3 regions of the Neobacillus sp. BF23-41 genome follow, and region 2 is predicted to be linked to each of the others. Evidence: riboswitches for the same ligand, from Rfam matches in the RefSeq annotation. Region 2 holds a riboswitch; each other region holds the start of a gene.
The links. Region 2 has a riboswitch for S-adenosylmethionine ahead of AB7942_RS09000 (O-acetylhomoserine aminocarboxypropyltransferase/cysteine synthase family protein). Riboswitches for the same ligand answer to the same signal wherever they lie in the genome.
Positions count from the first base shown of each region.

Region 1: another riboswitch for S-adenosylmethionine. It lies ahead of mmuP (S-methylmethionine permease); the one in region 2 lies ahead of AB7942_RS09000 (O-acetylhomoserine aminocarboxypropyltransferase/cysteine synthase family protein).
Region 3: another riboswitch for S-adenosylmethionine. It lies ahead of AB7942_RS20545 (homoserine dehydrogenase); the one in region 2 lies ahead of AB7942_RS09000 (O-acetylhomoserine aminocarboxypropyltransferase/cysteine synthase family protein).

Region 1 is NZ_JBGBPR010000026.1:47,343-53,342, reverse strand. It holds gene AB7942_RS25400 (dimethylarginine dimethylaminohydrolase family protein) at 1-175, opposite strand, end outside; gene AB7942_RS25395 (DUF1659 domain-containing protein) at 858-1,076, shown strand; gene AB7942_RS25390 (DUF2922 domain-containing protein) at 1,160-1,378, shown strand; gene AB7942_RS25385 (YvrJ family protein) at 1,448-1,591, shown strand; partial or broken gene AB7942_RS25380 (23S rRNA (pseudouridine(1915)-N(3))-methyltransferase RlmH) at 1,828-1,919, shown strand; SAM riboswitch class I at 2,055-2,159, shown strand; gene mmuP (S-methylmethionine permease) at 2,243-3,652, shown strand; gene mmuM (homocysteine S-methyltransferase) at 3,627-4,574, shown strand; gene AB7942_RS25365 (hypothetical protein) at 5,515-5,688, opposite strand.
Region 2 is NZ_JBGBPR010000004.1:186,270-192,269, reverse strand. It holds gene AB7942_RS09040 (acyl-CoA dehydrogenase family protein) at 1-409, shown strand, start outside; gene AB7942_RS09035 (arsenate reductase family protein) at 603-959, shown strand; gene gcvH (glycine cleavage system protein GcvH) at 1,040-1,423, shown strand; gene AB7942_RS09025 (YusG family protein) at 1,532-1,771, shown strand; gene AB7942_RS09020 (toprim domain-containing protein) at 1,918-2,274, shown strand; gene AB7942_RS09015 (thioredoxin family protein) at 2,282-2,590, shown strand; gene AB7942_RS09010 (nuclease-related domain-containing protein) at 2,977-3,903, opposite strand; gene AB7942_RS09005 (SCP2 sterol-binding domain-containing protein) at 4,142-4,501, shown strand; SAM riboswitch class I at 4,581-4,691, shown strand; gene AB7942_RS09000 (O-acetylhomoserine aminocarboxypropyltransferase/cysteine synthase family protein) at 4,757-6,000, shown strand, end outside.
Region 3 is NZ_JBGBPR010000015.1:27,471-33,470, forward strand. It holds gene AB7942_RS20545 (homoserine dehydrogenase) at 83-1,321, opposite strand; SAM riboswitch class I at 1,426-1,537, opposite strand; gene AB7942_RS20550 (GNAT family N-acetyltransferase) at 1,634-2,308, opposite strand; gene AB7942_RS20555 (GNAT family N-acetyltransferase) at 2,328-2,990, opposite strand; gene AB7942_RS20560 (carbon-nitrogen hydrolase family protein) at 3,011-3,871, opposite strand; gene argH (argininosuccinate lyase) at 3,992-5,368, opposite strand; gene AB7942_RS20570 (argininosuccinate synthase) at 5,430-6,000, opposite strand, start outside.

The DNA of each region.
Region 1 (6,000 bases), on a different contig from region 2:
TGTGCTGCTCAAGCGCGCGTTCAATATGGATACCTTCATTCTTAAAATGCTCTTGCGTTTCATTAATTACTTCGCGAATCGTCATATATTGAGGCTGACAAAGGATTACTCGTTTTAATACATCGTATTCACTCATGCAAAAAGTCTTGTTGTTTGTCTTTGGGATTTCTGCCATTTTGCTGCCCTCCTGCGTTCTCTTTTTAAATTAGGTTTTCCTAATCTATCGTTAATATTTACAAACAGAGACAATAGGAAATCTCTTTGCATCATAGGGTCTTTAATGAGGGAATTTCCTCTTTTTACAAATGGGGATGAATCATTAATAAGAATACTATTTCCGATACGGGGAAATTGATACGATACAAATTCAATTGAATAATCAAGTTGTAGAACGCTTCACAACAAAAGGAGAAGCGAATAAATAGCCAATCTATACTAAAAAATACAGCCGTTCGACGAAATTCCATATAGGCTATACTAATCAAACGTTTAGTTAAAACAGCTATAAGTACTGATTTATAAGAACCTTCCCTGCCATGCAAGAAGGAAAATTGTCGATAACTGAAAGTGTATTCCGCAGGAAATAACCCACCTTTCCACAAAATCAGATAGGTTTCTATTAAACTTACATAATTCTATTAATTGCCTGTCTTTTCCCTACTACACAAACGTTTAATTAATAGTGGCCTTAGCACGCACCACTCCTGGCTTTATCCCTTCAAACACCTAAAAAGTTTGTCGAGTGATGTCTTCACCAATCCTAGTTTTAGCCAACAGCACTTTAAAAATTTCTTCTTCCTCCCCTGTCCTTTTTACCGACTTTTTTCTATATAGAAGGTGAAAGGTGGTGAGAGACAATGGCACTAGCGTTATTAGAAGTAACGAAGCTTCGCATCGTATTTGAAGCGGGCATGGATGACGAGGGAAATCCCATCCTCAAAGCGAAAACGTTTAGCAATGTCACCAAGGCAGCTACTGCGGATCAATTATCGCAAGCGGCACTAGCAGTTGCAGTTCTATGCAATGATACGCTAAACAAAGTGGAGCGGAATGATATCATCGCAATTGTAGGTTAATAGTCTAAAGTGAAACGGAATGACAGCTCCGCGATTCTAGGTTAATAGTCTAGTAAAAAACGAAGGGATAGGAGGTGAAAGAAATGGCAAAAACATTGGAATTGCAATTTGCCACGGAGTTCGGAAAGACAGCAAGCCTTTCCATTGATAACCCCAAAGAGCCGATTGATGAAGAAGTCGTAAAATTATCGATGGCGCAGATTATTGCATCTGAAGTTTTCACAACTAGCAGCGGGAAGTTTGTTGCTGCAAAAGGAGCAAGAGTGATCGAACGCAATGTGACAGATTACGTGATTGCCTAATAAAAGTGAGAGGCCGGATTCATTATGAACCCAGCCTCTTTTTATAAACAATGGAAGGAGGAGAGAAAAGTGGAGCAGTTGATTCCAATCATCAGCCAGGTGGGATTCCCCATCGTTGTGACTCTTTATTTGCTTTACCGAATTGAAGCAAAGCTTGATTTGGTCGTCCAGTCGATACAGACACTTCCTGAGCGGATGAGGGAGCGAATATAAAAAAGAGAAACCACCTAGCCTCTACTATTAAGTAGATCCAAGGTGGTTTCTTGTTTTTATTCTTTCACTTTATCCAGAATTCCTTAACCGCTCTTTTTCCCTTTTAACTTTATATACAACTACACCAATGATCAATATCACGACTACTCCTACAATCATCGACGGGTTCTTTTTGATTTGAATCGCTTCTTTTTAATGGTAGGCAAGTCTCGATTCGTCCCCACGGTCTTGCCTGGATGACCTTCCCCCATCAGCTGATGAGACAATCCTTGTTGAACAAATTTATAGAGCTTTTCGGATTAATCGCGGTGAACCGTACCATAAGTAACGACGAAATTTTTACTTGAATTTATATTAGATAAGCATAATTATTATATTTTTTGCTTATAAGGTTTTAAAATTTTAAAAAACTCAGAAATATATTGACAATTATTTAATAGATTGATAAAGTTTAAAAAAATATTTCTTATCCAGAGAGGCGGAGGGACTGGCCCTATGAAACCTCAGCAGCAGGTCTAATAAGACACTGTGCTAATTCCATCGGGTGTGAAGCCTTGATAGATAAGAGCTACGTTATTATTTGTCAGTAACGCACTCATTTATCTGAGTGCGTTTTTTGTTTTTTCTGGATGTAGGAAAAAGGAGACTAGGATGGAGAAGAAAAGCAAGCAAAAATTTCAAAGAAAAATGCAAACACGGCATTTAGTTATGCTATCGCTCGGCGGAGTGATTGGAACAGGATTATTCTTAAGTTCGGGTTACACGATTCAACAAGCTGGCCCGTTTGGGACCATTCTGTCCTATCTGATTGGTGCACTAGTGGTTTATCTCGTCATGCTATGTTTAGGAGAGCTTTCCGTACATATGCCTGAAACTGGTGCCTTTCACAGTTATGCGACTAAATATATTGGACCAGGGACTGGGTATACAGTTGCTTGGTTGTACTGGCTAACTTGGACTGTTGCTTTAGGTTCTGAATTTACGGCTGCAGGATTATTAATGCAGCGATGGTTTCCATCCATTAATGTCTGGAATTGGAGTTTGCTGTTTGCTATTTTGGTTTTTGTCTTAAATATACTGACGGTTAAGTTTTTCGCTGAATCTGAATTCTGGTTTGCGTCTATAAAGGTAATAGCGATTGTTCTGTTTATTGTTGTAGGAGCAGCGGCAATGGTAGGTTTTCTTCCGATGACCCATTCCCAATCGGCACCGTTCTTCTCTAATTTTACAAGTGCAGGTTTATTTCCTAATGGTGCTTTTGCGATTGTCATGACAATGCTTGCGGTTAACTTTGCCTTTTCAGGAACGGAATTAATAGGAATTGCAGCGGGGGAAACAGCAAATCCGGAAAAAACGATACCAAAGGCCATTCGTACTACATTGTGGAGATTGATTATCTTTTTTGTAGGAACGATTGTTGTATTATCTGCATTAATGCCTACTTCAGATGCAGGAGTATTAGAGAGCCCCTTTGTTGCCGTTCTTGAACAAATTGGCGTACCATATGCAGCGGATATTATGAACTTTGTCATATTAACAGCCATTCTATCTGCTGCAAACTCAGGTCTTTATGCCTCTTCAAGAATGCTTTGGTCACTTGCAGATAAGAATACGATATCACCCATTTTTGCAAAATTAACAAAACAAGGTGTTCCAATATATGCAGTCATTTTTAGCATGTTTGGCGGTGGTTTAGCTTTGTTCTCAAGTATTATTGCACCAGATACAGTGTATATCGTACTTGTATCCATTTCGGGCCTAGCTGTGGTGGTAGTTTGGATGAGTATTAGTGCTTCACAGTTTTTATTTCGCAGACAATATATTAAAGAAGGAAATTCCGTAAAGGACTTGGTTTATCGTACACCATTCTATCCTTTGGTACCAATCGCTTCCTTTATCCTTTGTCTTGCTTCATGTATTGGAATCGCATTTGACCCTACACAACGAATTGCCTTATATTGTGGCATTCCATTTATATTGTTTTGCTATGCAAGTTATTATTTAACCCAAAGATTAAAGAAAAGAGGAGTAGGTTATGTCCAACAAAATCAACCCTATTAAGGCTATTTTATCCGAACATTCCATTATGCTACTGGACGGAGCGTTAGCCACAGAGCTTGAGTCGCATGGGTGTAATTTGGACGATCCCCTCTGGTCTGCACGTGTATTACTAGAAAATCCAGAATTGATTTATCAGGTTCATTCTGACTATTTTCGTGCTGGAGCGGACTGTGCCATAACGTCAAGCTATCAAGCAACCATTGACGGTTTTTCCAAGCGTGGTATCCAAGAGAAAGAAGCTTTAGAACTAATTAAGAAAACGGTGTTACTTGCGAGAAAAGCAAGAGATGATTTTTGGCAGGAAAATTCACAAACCAATAGACCTAAGCCATTGGTTGCCGCATCCGTTGGCCCTTATGGTGCTTACCTAGCCGATGGTTCAGAGTATGTGGGAAACTACGGTGTTACAGATGAAACATTAATAGACTTTCATCGCACAAGAATGTCAGCGTTGATTGAAGCAGGTGCTGATCTATTAGCATTTGAAACGATTCCTTCCCTGCAGGAAGCGAAGGTATTAGCTTCATTGTTGAAGGAATTTCCAGATACATATGCCTGGCTATCCTTTTCTTTGAAAAATGAGAATGCGATAAGTGACAATACGCCGCTGGCAGAGTGTGCGAGAGTGTTTGGTGACAACGAACAAATTGTTGCCATTGGTCTCAATTGTGCACCAGTGACAATCGTGACGGAAGCTATCAACGAGTTGCGAACAAACACCAAAAAACCGATTATTGTTTATCCGAACTCTGGTGAAACCTATAATCCAGAAACTAAAACATGGCATGGTCAAGAATTATGTAATGGGCTCGACTTTAAATCTGAAGAATGGTACTTTGCAGGGGCACGACTAATAGGAGGATGCTGCAGAACAGCACCTCATCATATTGAAGAGATTTCAAAAAAGTGGCGAACTTCTTAATTGTTTAGATCGTTACGGAGAACCGTATCATAAGTAAATGAGGTTTATTTCTAATAATAAATTAACCGGAAAATTCTATCGATTTTTTTTGGCAATTAACAAATGTACTTTATGGAAGTAACTCAGACGTTACCAAAGAAATAAAAAGGCTGCCAGATTAAAAGCTGACGGCCTTTTACTGAGTGTCCTCTAGTAAGCCTAGTTAACAGAATAAATATAGGTGGTTATCAAAAGGAGAAAATTGTATTTGGTCAGGGGTTCCAATCCGCTTAATGAGAAAAGATACAACGAATTTCCAATTATAATCCAGCAAATGTCGTAAGTTTCGTAAATTATGTAATAAGTGTCCGGTTTTATATCGTAAGTTCCAAAATACTTTAATTATTCGCTGATAAGTTACTAGGTTTTATCTACCTTCATTGTTGTAATTAGCAATTGAACTGTAATGATTAACATTAAAATCAAAATTACAGCGCTCATATAGTATTGAAAATTAGGTTTATATCCATATTTACTGAATAGAAAAAAAGATAAGATAAACAAAAAAGATAAAAACAGCTCAAAAATTAATGTAATAATAAAAAATAGTACATAAGGAATAACAATCTCTTTGTGAGAAACGTGTTTTAAAGTTAATCCCTCCCAGCATAAGTCTGCTAATTTATTTATTTTCCTCATTGGTACCACTCCTATTAATCCCAACTCAAATCAATTGCGTCAATTAAAGAATATATAAATATGACCAATTATTTCCTTATTATTGAAAAAATAAACTATTATTTTTCATTTATTGTATTTGCGTTGGTTTTATGGTGTACCTCTAATTTAAAAATAGGTATTAATAATGAACTTTAAGCATAACAAAAAGGCTTCGCGGGGAGCGAAACCTTTTTTGTTAACAGCGTTCATATTATTCTAATCTTGATGTAAATTAAATATTCTAGCCTACTTTACTTTCTTCTATGGCATGCTGCCAACTTGGGTAGTAATACAAAGCACTCCGCATTAAATCAGGATAAAGTTGTTTTACCTCTTTTTTACGTAGAGAATTACCTTGGTTCTGTAACTTCTGGATCTGAGTAATGACTTCCTTTGATGTGAATGGAACATCCATTTTTCATTCCTCCCTTTCCAAGTTATCTTTACTATTTTCCCCTTTGGCTAACAATCTAAAACCCGAAAACAAAACTTTGCACCAAAAACTCCTTTTGTGTTCAAAAATATTGCTTTTTTTAGTGAGTTCAAGGAATCCTTATATTTCTTATTTTGCTTCATTCATGTGTACTTTCAGTGAAGAAAATATGAAAAAATTATGAAATGTTATCGTTATGCAGAATGTATTGGGGCAAAAATATCGAAAGTTATTAAAAGGGGATTGGAAATACTATTGTAATATAAACGCCACGGACGTAAAGGATTTAACATC
Region 2 (6,000 bases):
TCTTGTAAGAAATGCAAAAAAGATTGCCCTTTTAGCAGCTGGTTTAGCTACGCAAAAATATGGCAAAGCACTTGAAAAAGAGCAGGAAGTTTTAGCAAATATCGCGGATCTTGTTTCTAACGTGTATGCAATGGAATCCGTTGTGTTACGTACTGAAAAAGCAATTGCAAAAACTGGTTTAGATAAGAACAAGCAGAAACTTCTTTATACGCAAATTTACTGCCAAGAAGCCTTCAATGAGCTTGAGGCGATTGCCAAAGAAACATTAGTGGCTGTTGAACAAGGCGATACCCTGCGTATGATGTTGTCCTCGCTTCGTAAATTTACACGTCATACTCCAATTAATGTCATTGCGAAAAAACGTGAAGCTGCGGATGTCATTATTAAAGCCGAACGCTATCTAGTTTAATTAAATCAGGCTCCCTTTCTATTAGGAAGGGGGCTTAAATTTTTATATTAGAAAAGGAAGGAATTTTGAAAAATTAGTCGAATTTTTTTAAGTAGAACATATTTTTTGCATTAGGATTTTGAAAAACGTTATGATAATATTCAATTGACTCTAACAAGTCATTGATATTTAATAGGAAAAGGCGGTGAACTTGATGTCTCTGACGTTTTACTGGTATCCGAAATGCGGCACTTGTCGAAACGCGAAGAAATGGATGGATGCCCATCAGCTTTCCTATGAAGAAGTACATATTGTTGAACATCCTCCAAGTCGTGAGGAATTGCAGGAATTTTATCAAAAAAGCGGACTGGAATTAAAGAAATTCTTTAACACAAGCGGTATGAAATATCGTGAATTAGGGATAAAGGATAAAATGAAGTCTGCAACAGATGAAGAACTGCTAGAATTACTGGCTTCCGATGGCATGTTAATTAAACGGCCGATTTTAACAGATGGTGAACGTGTCACCGTGGGCTTTAAAGAAGAAGAGTATGAAAAAATGTGGCAGTAAGCCTGCTCTTCCTTCATTACTAATGGGAATCGATTTATTTCGATGATAGATTTTAAAAAAAACAATGGAGGTTTTTTAAGATGAGTACACCAAAAGAATTACGGTATTCAGAAGAACATGAATGGGTAAAGGTTGAAGGGGAAAAAGTGCGTGTGGGGATTACTGCTTTTGCACAACATGAATTAGGAGATATCGTTTTCGTTGAACTTCCAGAAGTTGGCGATGAGTTATCTGCGGACGAACCATTTGGAAGTGTTGAATCTGTAAAAACTGTTTCTGAGCTTTACGCTCCAGTTAGTGGTAAAGTCGTTGAAGTAAATGAAGATTTAAGTGATAGCCCTGAGTTTGTCAACGAATCTCCTTATGAAAAAGCATGGATGATTGTCATTGAATTATCAGACAGCAGTGAACTAGATAAGCTCATGACGGCTGAACAATATGAAGAAATGACTAAAGAAGGCTAATTAATCCCGAAAAAGCACCTTGTCAAGGTGCTTTTTCTCTTAATTTCCCACTTTTTCTTCTACTATTTTAGGGAACCTTATAATAAATATATTGAAGAGGGTGGGAGTATGACGTTAAAGCAGCAAAGAGTCGATGTTACCAATCGAGTGATTGGCAAAATGAATAATGGGGAAATGGAGCTGTTTCTTGATAATACACCGATTGGAAAAATGAAGCTTTCAAATCACATGCAAGTAGAATTAGAGCATCATTTTGAAGTGGATCAACAAAAGATCTATCAACATGTCACAACAACAGAAAACCCAAATGCAAAATATACAGATTGTGATGATGGAGGATGGTGTTAACTAGGTAAATTTCACGTGAATTCTGAGGCAAATCCCTATTTTTAAAATGACAATAATGATAAAGTTAACATAGGCAGAAGAATGCACACGTAATCAATATTTTAGAATATGTTAACATAAACAACTTCTAATACAGGTGATGGATGATGAATGATTCGTATGTTGACAAAGTTCTTATTGTCGAAGGAAAATCAGATAAAAATAAGGTCAAAAGAATTGTTAAGGAACCAGTAGAAATTATTTGTACCAATGGCACGATCAGTATCACAAAATTAGATGAACTAATTGAATTTCTTGAGGATAAGGATGTCTATATTCTTGTGGATGCCGACTCCTCAGGTGAAAAGCTTCGCAAACAGTTAAAACGAGAATTTCCACAAGCGGAACATTTGTATATTGACCGGATGTATCGTGAGGTGGCAACTGCGCCAGTGCACCATTTGGCAACCGTTCTAATAGGGGCGAATATCGATGTTCATACTGAATTTTTAGAAATGGGTTAAAAGATATATGAACGAATGGAATCGAACAGATTTATCTGCCTTTCTTGAAAAAAAGGCGACTGGGTTAGTCTATTTTTATACACCCATGTGCGGTACCTGTCAGGTAGCTTCAAAAATGCTGCAGGTCATTGAGCAACTAGTAGAGTTAGATATGGGAAAAATGAATTTAAATTTCTACCCAGACCTTGCTAGGGATTTTGCAATTGAAAGTGTCCCTTGCCTATTATTTGTTCAAGCCGGCAAGATAAAAGAAACCCTCTACGCTTTTCAATCAGTTCCATTTTTGCTTGAAAAAATAAAACAACATTTATCCTAAGCAGATGCGCAAAGTGCATCTGCTTTTAATTGCTTTTAACCCATAAACGATCACTGTGAAGAGTGCAGAGTGCCCATCGAGGTGAAAAAAGATCAGCAACGATCACTGTGAAGAGTGCAGAGTGCCCATCGAGGTGAAAAAAGATCAGCAACGGTCACTGTGAAGAGTGCAGAGTGCCCATCGAGGTGAAAAAAGATCAGCAACGGTCATTGTGAAGAGTGCAGAGTGCCCATCGAGGTGAAAAAAGATCAGCAACGGTCACTGTGAAGAGTGCAGAGTGCCCGTCGAGGTGAAAAAAGATCAGGAACGGTCACTGTGAAAAGTGCAGAGTGCCCGTCGAGGTGAAAAAAGATCAGCAACGGTCACTGTGAAGAGTGTCACTTGTGTTAAAAAAGTCTTTGGTCATGTAAACTAATGAAACCAAATTCCTTCTTACCCTCAACACTATAATTTTGTTTTAAAATCCTTCTAATTGTTTTTTTAGACTCAACCACCTTACACCATTCATGAACTAAATTTGTTGTAATTTTTATATTAGGAAAAAGCAGCTTAATTTCCTCCACAACACGTAAAACGGCATGATCAATCACTTCGTGACAACCGCAATCCTCACACACAAGTTTATTATTTACAACAGTAGTCTTCAATGAGAGGCAGACCCGACAAATGTTACCTTTTTTTAATTTACCGTAGTCATATGGAGGTAACCTATCATAAGGTAATTCAATTTGATGCATCGAAACCAGTTGGTCAGCTAGCTTTTTGTGCATCCCATTTAATGTTGACGGTCTCCTATTTAAATTGTGCATAAAGCGAGGGAGCTGATTTGGGTAGATAATGGGTTCATTAAGTGGAGCTTTATAACAGGTAAAATGGGGGTTGATAAAAATTACATAAGCCTCAATAGGGATTCGATACCCAAGGCTTTCTAACAGCTGGCGGAGTAGGGATTCGCTTCGTTGTAGTTGGTGCAGGGGATTTTTGTATTCCTTTTTGGGTAGAGCATAGAATCGGTCACCTTCAAAATAAAAGTCACCTTCATAATTTTTTACTTCAAAAAGATAGAGGGGGTCTTGAGTAATCATCACTGTATCAAGTTGGAATTTACCATTATTAGTTTCCAGTAACAGGTCGTTTAGAATATAACTTGGACACTGAAGCTTCTCTGTCAATGAGTCAAACATAACTTCACCTTCAAATCCTTTCACAAGGTTACGAAAGCGAATTTTATCCTTTTCAGCTAATTTCATTCGCGAGTTTAGAAATCTTAAAATTTTAATTTCATCTGCTTCAATACGGTCTTTAAAACTCATAATCCACATCCTTTCGATTTCGAATCTAACTTCATTTTACAAAATGCTGCCCACAAACTTGATGTAATGTATGAATAATTTTCAACACTTTTCAAAAAATTCTCTCCATCCGACATATTTCTCAGGAAATCTCCGTAAATCCCCTCCAAAAGGTTGATAATTGTCGACCACTTTAAAGAGGATTTCATGCCCCGCTCCTGTATATTTAATATAAGAGAGCAGACCGGAGTGGTGGATTATGATAGAGATGCTGAAAAACTTTCAATTAGCAATCAAACAGCAAAGGCATGTTCTGCCGTTACTAGAACATATCGATTTGCGAGTGAATTTGGTTTGTGAACAAAATACTTTTCAGATTATCATAAAGAATGGAGAAATTTTCATACTTCATGATAGCGAAGAGACACGAACGATATCCGAAATCCGCGGTGACCTTAAGGCAATGAAACAACTACTTGAAGGGAAGGAACGGTTAAGGGCCCTTGAACATAACGGCCAATTAAGTATTTCCGCTCCAATTCGTACCACATTATTGATAGAATCCATCTTCTATTTGACAAAGGCACAGGAAAATTTTTCAAAAATCACAAATTTCTAATCATAGCTATTGACTCGGAATTGAACTTACTGTAAAGTTTTAGGTGAATAATCAAATAATAAAGAAAATTCAATAAACATACTTATCGAGAGTGGCGGAGGGACTGACCCTATGAAGCCCGGCAACCGGTTTATAACACAATCACACGGTGCTAAATCCAGCAGAGCGGCGATGCTCTGAGAGATGAGGAGAGAGACCCCCTCTTCTTTGAAGCGGGGGTTTTGTTTGTTGAATTGCAAAAAAGGAGGAAGTAGTATGGGTGAAAATCAGAAGAAGTATCGTTTTGAAACATTGAGTGTTCATGGTGGATTGTCTCCGGATCCGGTAACGGGGGCACGTGCCGTTCCGATTTATCAAAACAACGCCTATCAATTTAAGAATACAGAGCATGCGGCAAACCTATTTAGCTTAGCGGAACCTGGTTACATATACACACGCATTCACAACCCTACTACTACCGTTTTTGAAGAAAGAGTAGCATTATTGGAAGGCGGCGTTGGTGCCCTAGCAGTTGCTAGCGGTATGGCAGCGATTACCCTCGCCATTTTAAATATTGCTGAAGCTGGCGATGAAATCGTATCGGCATCAAATCTCTATGGCGGAACATATAATCTTTTTGCAGTGACTCTTCCAAAATACGGGATTAAAGTGAAATTTGTTGACCCTGAAAATCCGGAAAACTTCCGTACGGCCATTACCGACAAAACAAAGGCTGTTTTCGCTGAAACGATTGGTAACCCAAGCCTTCGTGTACTTGATATTGAAAAAGTTGCCGATATTGCCCATGCCGCAGGTGTTCCATTAATTATTGATAACACCTTTGCCACTCCATATCTGTGCCGGCCAATTGAATATGGTGCCGATATTGTGATTCATTCTGCCACCAAATGGCTCTTAGGAAATGGAACAACTACAGGTGGAGTTATAGTCGATGGTGGGAAGTTCGATTGGAATTCACCGCGTTTCCCTGGTTTTACGACGCCAGATGCCAGCTACCATGACCTGGTTTATGCCGAAGCCTTAGGTGCGATCGCCTTTATTATCAAAGCCCGTGTCCAATTGCTGCGTGACTTAGGACCGGCATTAAGTCCGCAAAATTCCTTCCAGTTTATCCTTGGTCTTGAAACACTGCATGTTCGGATGAAGGAACATGTGGCTAATACAAAAGAAGTGGTGGAATATTTAACCAATCACCCTGCTGTGGAATGGGTATCTTATCCAGGACACCCATCCCACCCAGATTATGAATTAGCCACAAAGTACTTGCCAAAAGGTGCAGGTTCCATGGTTGTCTTCGGGATTAAAGGCGGTAAAGAAGCAGGAGCCAAAGTAATCGATTCGATTACTCTATGGGCGCATGTTGCAAACGTTGGCGATGCAAAAAGTTTAATTATTCACCCAGCAAGCACCACCCATCAGCAATTAGATGCTGATGGCCTGAAAGCTGCAGGTGTAACAGAGGATTTGATTCGCCTTTCAATCGGTATCGAGAATGTTGA
Region 3 (6,000 bases), on a different contig from region 2:
TGAGTAGTAATTCTTCATAAAAAAAAAAGAGCACCTAAATGCTCTTTTGGGAATAACCGCTTGCTCGCTACATTCCTTTAACTTAAAGGGCAGCTAGGGTTACCTCATTAATTTTGTTCTCTGTTTCATACTCACCTATTATTTGAAAGTAACACCTTGCCTGCTGGTCATTAATTAAACGTTCAATTTCTTCCTTTGTTGCCCGGATAATGGCTGTCTCATCAATAGCTTGAGTAATCCATGTAATCAAAGGGTTTTTATAATTTTTTGAGAGACCTTGAATTAACCATAAGCATTCTACATCCCCTTTTTTCTCTCCATCACATAATGCAATTGTTTCTTTGAAAATCTTATTTGACGGCTGATTTTGACAGACATAGACCAAATCCTCGATAACAGCACTAGCAGTTGGATACATCCCAGCTCCAGGTCCTTGCAAAGTAATACTACCAACGATATCAGAATGAATATTTACCGCATTTTCTACCCCTTCAACGGAATAAAAAGGATGCGACTTTCCAACAAGAACCGGTCTAACCGTTGCATTAATTTGATCACCTATCTTATTAATACTTGCAATATGTTTAAACCTTAACCCTAGCTTTTCAGTTGATTCGATTAATTCACTTGTGATCGAAGTAATACCTTCCCGTTCAACATCCTGCCAATTTGGTTCTATACCAAAAGCTATTCTGCTGAGAATTATTGTTTTATAAAAAGCATCAAACCCCTCCACATCGTTGGTTGGGTCCGCTTCAGCATACCCCTTCCCTTGTGCTAAACTAAGCGCAGCAACAAAGGACTGTTTTTTCTCCCGCATTTCAGTAAGGATGAAATTTGATGTCCCGTTAAGAATGCCTTGTACGGTACGAACACGGTTAACATTTAATAACTGCCTAAGGGTTTGAATAACTGGAACTCCTCCCGCAACTGTTGCTTCGAAACCAACTGAAACTTTATGACTCTCTGCTAGCTTGAGCAGCTCATTACCGTGATGTGCAAACATCTCTTTATTTGCTGTGATAATGTGGCAACCACTTTGGATAGCTTGTTTTAAAAAAGTAAAGGGTTGTTCTTTGTCGACGATTGCTTCGACAACAACATCCAGTTGAGGTAGTTTAAGAATTTCGGCAAAATCTGTAGTTATTAAAACATCTTCACTTATGTCTCTTGTTTTTTGTTTATTTTTTATTAGCACTGCAGCTACTTCTACTTTTCTTCCTAAAACATTAGTTAGTTCATCAGCGTGGGATTGTATTGTTTTATATACCCCTTCACCCACTGTACCAAAGCCTAGAATTGCCACTTTAATGACAGACATGCTTTCCACCCCTTAAATAATATTAGACATGACTAATAGGTTGTTTCTTTTAATATCATATAAATAAGAAAAACCCTCTTCATAAGAAGAGGGTAGATTTCCTCCTCTTATCTGTCAGGTTAAAAATAACCTGCAGGAATTAGCACCTTTTCAAGAATTACCTTGATGGTTGCCGGGCTTCATCGGGCCTAGTCCCTCCGCCGCTCTGGATAAGAGTTTTATTTAGTTAGTTTTTCATTAAATTTCCAAGTTATAAAGAGAATTCTAGTTGATTCCAAGATAGTTGTCAATATTATTTGAAATTTCTTTTTATTAAAGTGGTAATAGGGAGACAAATTCCTTTTTCCCCAGTCGATCTATCATTTCGAGCCAATCCTTCGGCTTATTTGTAAGAATTGAATAGTATGTCGTCAGAAAATCCTTTACCAGGTTTGCTGGTAGTGAATTAAGTCCTTCATCTTGAATTGGCATGAAACATAAATCTAGACCTGCTACAGCTTCCCCATTGTTTTTCCAGGAAGGATGAACATATGAAAAATCAATGCGTTTATAACCCAAATGGGAGAGAACTTCACGTCGGACATATGGATCCATAACCTTTACTCCACCAAATTCGTGTTGTTCAACCCGGTACGGATCGTATATTTCTGCAAACATCCCGAATAGCTCGTTACCATTTTCTTTAGCTAATTGTTGTAAATCCGTTAAACGGTTATGCGCTAAAAAACGGCCAAGGCTTAAGCCTGGTTTACTGATGATTGTAAAATCTGTCATAGCAATATTCCAATCCGGATAATAACGATATTCAGTTGCTCCTGTGACTTCGTCTCCATCGACAGCAACAAACACGCGAATACTCGGATCTTCTAATGGCTCTTTCCATAGCTCATATTCTAATACTTCTTCTGGAGGAAAAATTTCTCCCATTAAGTTATGAAGCTTTTTAAAATTAGGGTCTGCTATACTGGTTATTCTAATATATTCCATTATGATTCATTCCTCTCACTTATCTAAAAGGGTTTTTCCATTCCATTAATGCAGCATAATTGCAGGATTCATCATCCTCGAGATAATTTTCAATAATCCCTATTGGCACACGACCACAATGCAGCAAGAAAGTGATAACAGGATCTTGAACTTCCCCTTTAATTGTTGCATCTAAATATTGTCCTGGTGTCATGATATCAGCTTTTTTATGATATCCTGGCATTCTGCCCCCGCCAAGTAATCGATATAACTCTTTTTCTATCACAACATGGTACATAGACTGCATCATCAATTTACCAAGCCCTAGTTTGCGGTACTTCGGACGAACACTAATATCAACAATATACAAGGTATTCCCATTTGGATTATTGTTCCGTATATATCCATGGTCAGTGATTTCTTCCCACGAATGGTTTTTATCGCTAGGATCAAAGTCGATAGTTAAGCCGGTAATTGACCCAGCTAATTCACCATCTACTTCAACACACAATGCACCTTCTGGAAACATGTACACATGGTTTGCTAATTGCTCTTTATTCCACCATAATTCTGAAGGAAAAGGAGGTGGGAAGCACTCGGATTGAATCTTGATAAGATCGTCAAAATCCACATTTGAATAATTTCGAATGATAACTGGCACAGGCCGCTCTTGGTCATAGACGTAAAATTCACTTCGATACATTCTATACCCACCCCTTCAGTTTATTTTTCCCAATCTGTGTAAAGATCCGTTCTTCGATCACGCCAGGTTGTAACGGAACCACGTTCTCTTACTTCATATAACAAGTTTATATCTAGGTCAGCCGTCACAATCATGTCATTATTGATTTCCCCTTCCACCAAGATTCCTTTTGGTGGAAATGGTATATCGTTAGGAGTAATGATTGCCGCCTGGCCAAAATTAGCGCGCATAAAATCAACAGTCGGCAGTGAACCGACAGTTCCCGTTAGGACCACATATACTTGGTTTTCAACTGCACGAGCATGGCTGGTATAACGAACACGATGAAAACCATGACGGTCATCTGTGCATGATGGACAGAAAATCACATCAGCACCTTTGGCCTTTGCCATACGTACAATTTCTGGAAATTCAATATCATAACAAGTAAGGAGGGCGATTTTCCCTTTTTCTGTTTCAAATATCTGAAATGAATCCCCAGGTGCCATATTCCATTCATTTACTTCAGTCGGTGTAATATGGAGTTTTGCCTGCTCACCAATTCTTCCATCTGGATAAAATAAATGTGCTGTATTATACAGCTTGCCATCCCTTTCAATCACATGTGTTCCCGCAATAATATGTAAGTTCTTTTTTTGTGCAAAATTTGAAAATAATTCTAGATATTGTTGGGTATAACTTGGCAGGTCATTAATTGTCAGGCTCTTGCCTTGACCATTACCTATTGAAAGTAATTGAGTTGTAAAGAACTCTGGAAATAAGACAAACTCTGCCCCAAATTCCTCAGCAGTTTTTATGTAGTGCTCACATTGTGAGGTAAATTCCTCGAAGGATTGAATGGTATGTAGTTGGTACTGAACGGCAGACACACGAATTTTCATCATTTTTTCCTCCTGTCTTTAGTTAAAATTCCCATGGGGAAATTATCTAATATTTTACTATTTAATACAAATTTTAAAAACTAAAAGCCCACCAAATGGCAGGCTTTTAAAAAATTATTTTTATTGCTCTAGTTTTCCCTCAGCAAGCTTGATTTGCTTTTCCACTTGCTCTGGAGCTGTTCCCCCAAAGCTATTTCGGACACCAACAACATGCTCAGGAGCTAATACAACATAAATATCTTCCTCAAATAATGGACTAAAGCCCTGATATTCTTCGAAGCTCAAATCTAGCAAAAATTTGTTAGACTGAATCGCATATAAAACAATTTTTCCGATAACTTCATGCGCATCACGGAAAGGCAGACCTTTTCTTACTAAGTAATCAGCAATATCTGTGGCATTAGAAAAGTCATTGTTAATGGCCTTACGCATCACGTCTTTATTTACTGTCATCGTTTCAATCATCGGTGCTAATAACATTAAGGAACCTTCAAGCGTTTCAACCGTATCAAACATACCTTCCTTATCTTCCTGTAAATCCTTGTTATACGCGAGTGGCAGACCTTTAAGAACGGTGAGCAGTCCGATTAAATTACCATATGTCCGTCCGGTTTTTCCACGTAGCAGCTCAGGTACGTCTGGATTTTTCTTTTGCGGCATAATACTTGAACCTGTGCAAAATGAATCATCCAACTCGACGAACTGAAACTCCTGGCTCGACCAAATGACAAGCTCTTCGGATAATCTGGAAATATGGGTCATGATTATTGAACCAATCGATAAAAACTCAAGGATAAAGTCGCGATCACTGACAGCATCCATACTATTAGGATAAACCGTTTCAAACCCCAACAGTTCCGCGACACGTTCACGATTGATCGGAAACGTCGTTCCTGCCAATGCCCCTGAACCAAGAGGCAACCAATTGATACGCTTTAAACTATCAATCAATCTCTCTTTATCACGTTCAAACATCCAAAAATATGCCATTAAATGATGGGCAAAGGATACAGGCTGGGCTCGCTGCAGGTGAGTATACCCAGGAATTAACGTTTGGACATTCTCTTTCGCCTGCTCAATTAATGCCTGTTGGACATCTTCTATTAATTTAATAAGCTCAGTTGTTTTCGTTCTTAAGTATAGATGCATGTCGGTGGCCACCTGATCATTACGGCTTCTCCCTGTATGGAGCTTTCCTCCCACCGGACCAATTTTTTCTATTAATAACTTTTCAATATTCATATGGATATCTTCATCTTCAACTAAAAACTCTACCGCGTTATCATCGACCATTTTCTTGATGGAGAGTAGTCCGTCCTTAATCTTTATAGCATCCTCCATTGGAATAATACCGCACTCACCCAGCATTTGCACATGGGCAAGACTTCCTGCGATATCCTCCTTAGCTAGCTTTTGATCAAATGTAATTGAGGCTGTAAATTCCTCAACTAGCTTATTCGTTTCTTTCGTAAAACGGCCGCCCCATAACTTAGACATTGATTGCTCCCCCTTAACCTAACAAGACAGCCCTCGAAAAAGGATTCGAGGGCAATCCGAATTATTTTAAAATTGATTCCTTTTTATTCACTTCTGAATAGACCTTTGTTGGCAGACCCCAAATCTTAATAAATCCTACTGCGGCATTATGATCAAACGCATCACCTTTTGAATACGTTGCTAGTTCCTCGTTGTATAAGCTGTAAGGAGACTTTCTGCCCACAACCGTATGATTACCTTTATGAAGCTTGACACGAATTGTTCCAGAAACGTTTTTTTGAGTTTCATTAATAAATGCATCAAGTGCTGGTTTTATCGGAGAATACCAAAGTCCTTCGTAAATGATCTTCGCCATTTGCTGTTCAACCTGTGTCTTAAATTGTGTAACCTCACGAGTTAGAGTTAAAAACTCTAATTCTTTATGGGCATTGATTAAAATTAGCGCAGCAGGATTTTCGTACACTTCACGAGATTTAATTCCTACTAATCTATTTTCAATATGATCAATACGGCCAACACCGTGCTTGCCGCCAAGCTCATTTAAGGTTTCAATTAATTGAACAAGTGGGAGTTTCTCACCGTTAAGGGCAACAGGTACCCCCTGTTCAAATTCAATTTCAACATACTCCGCT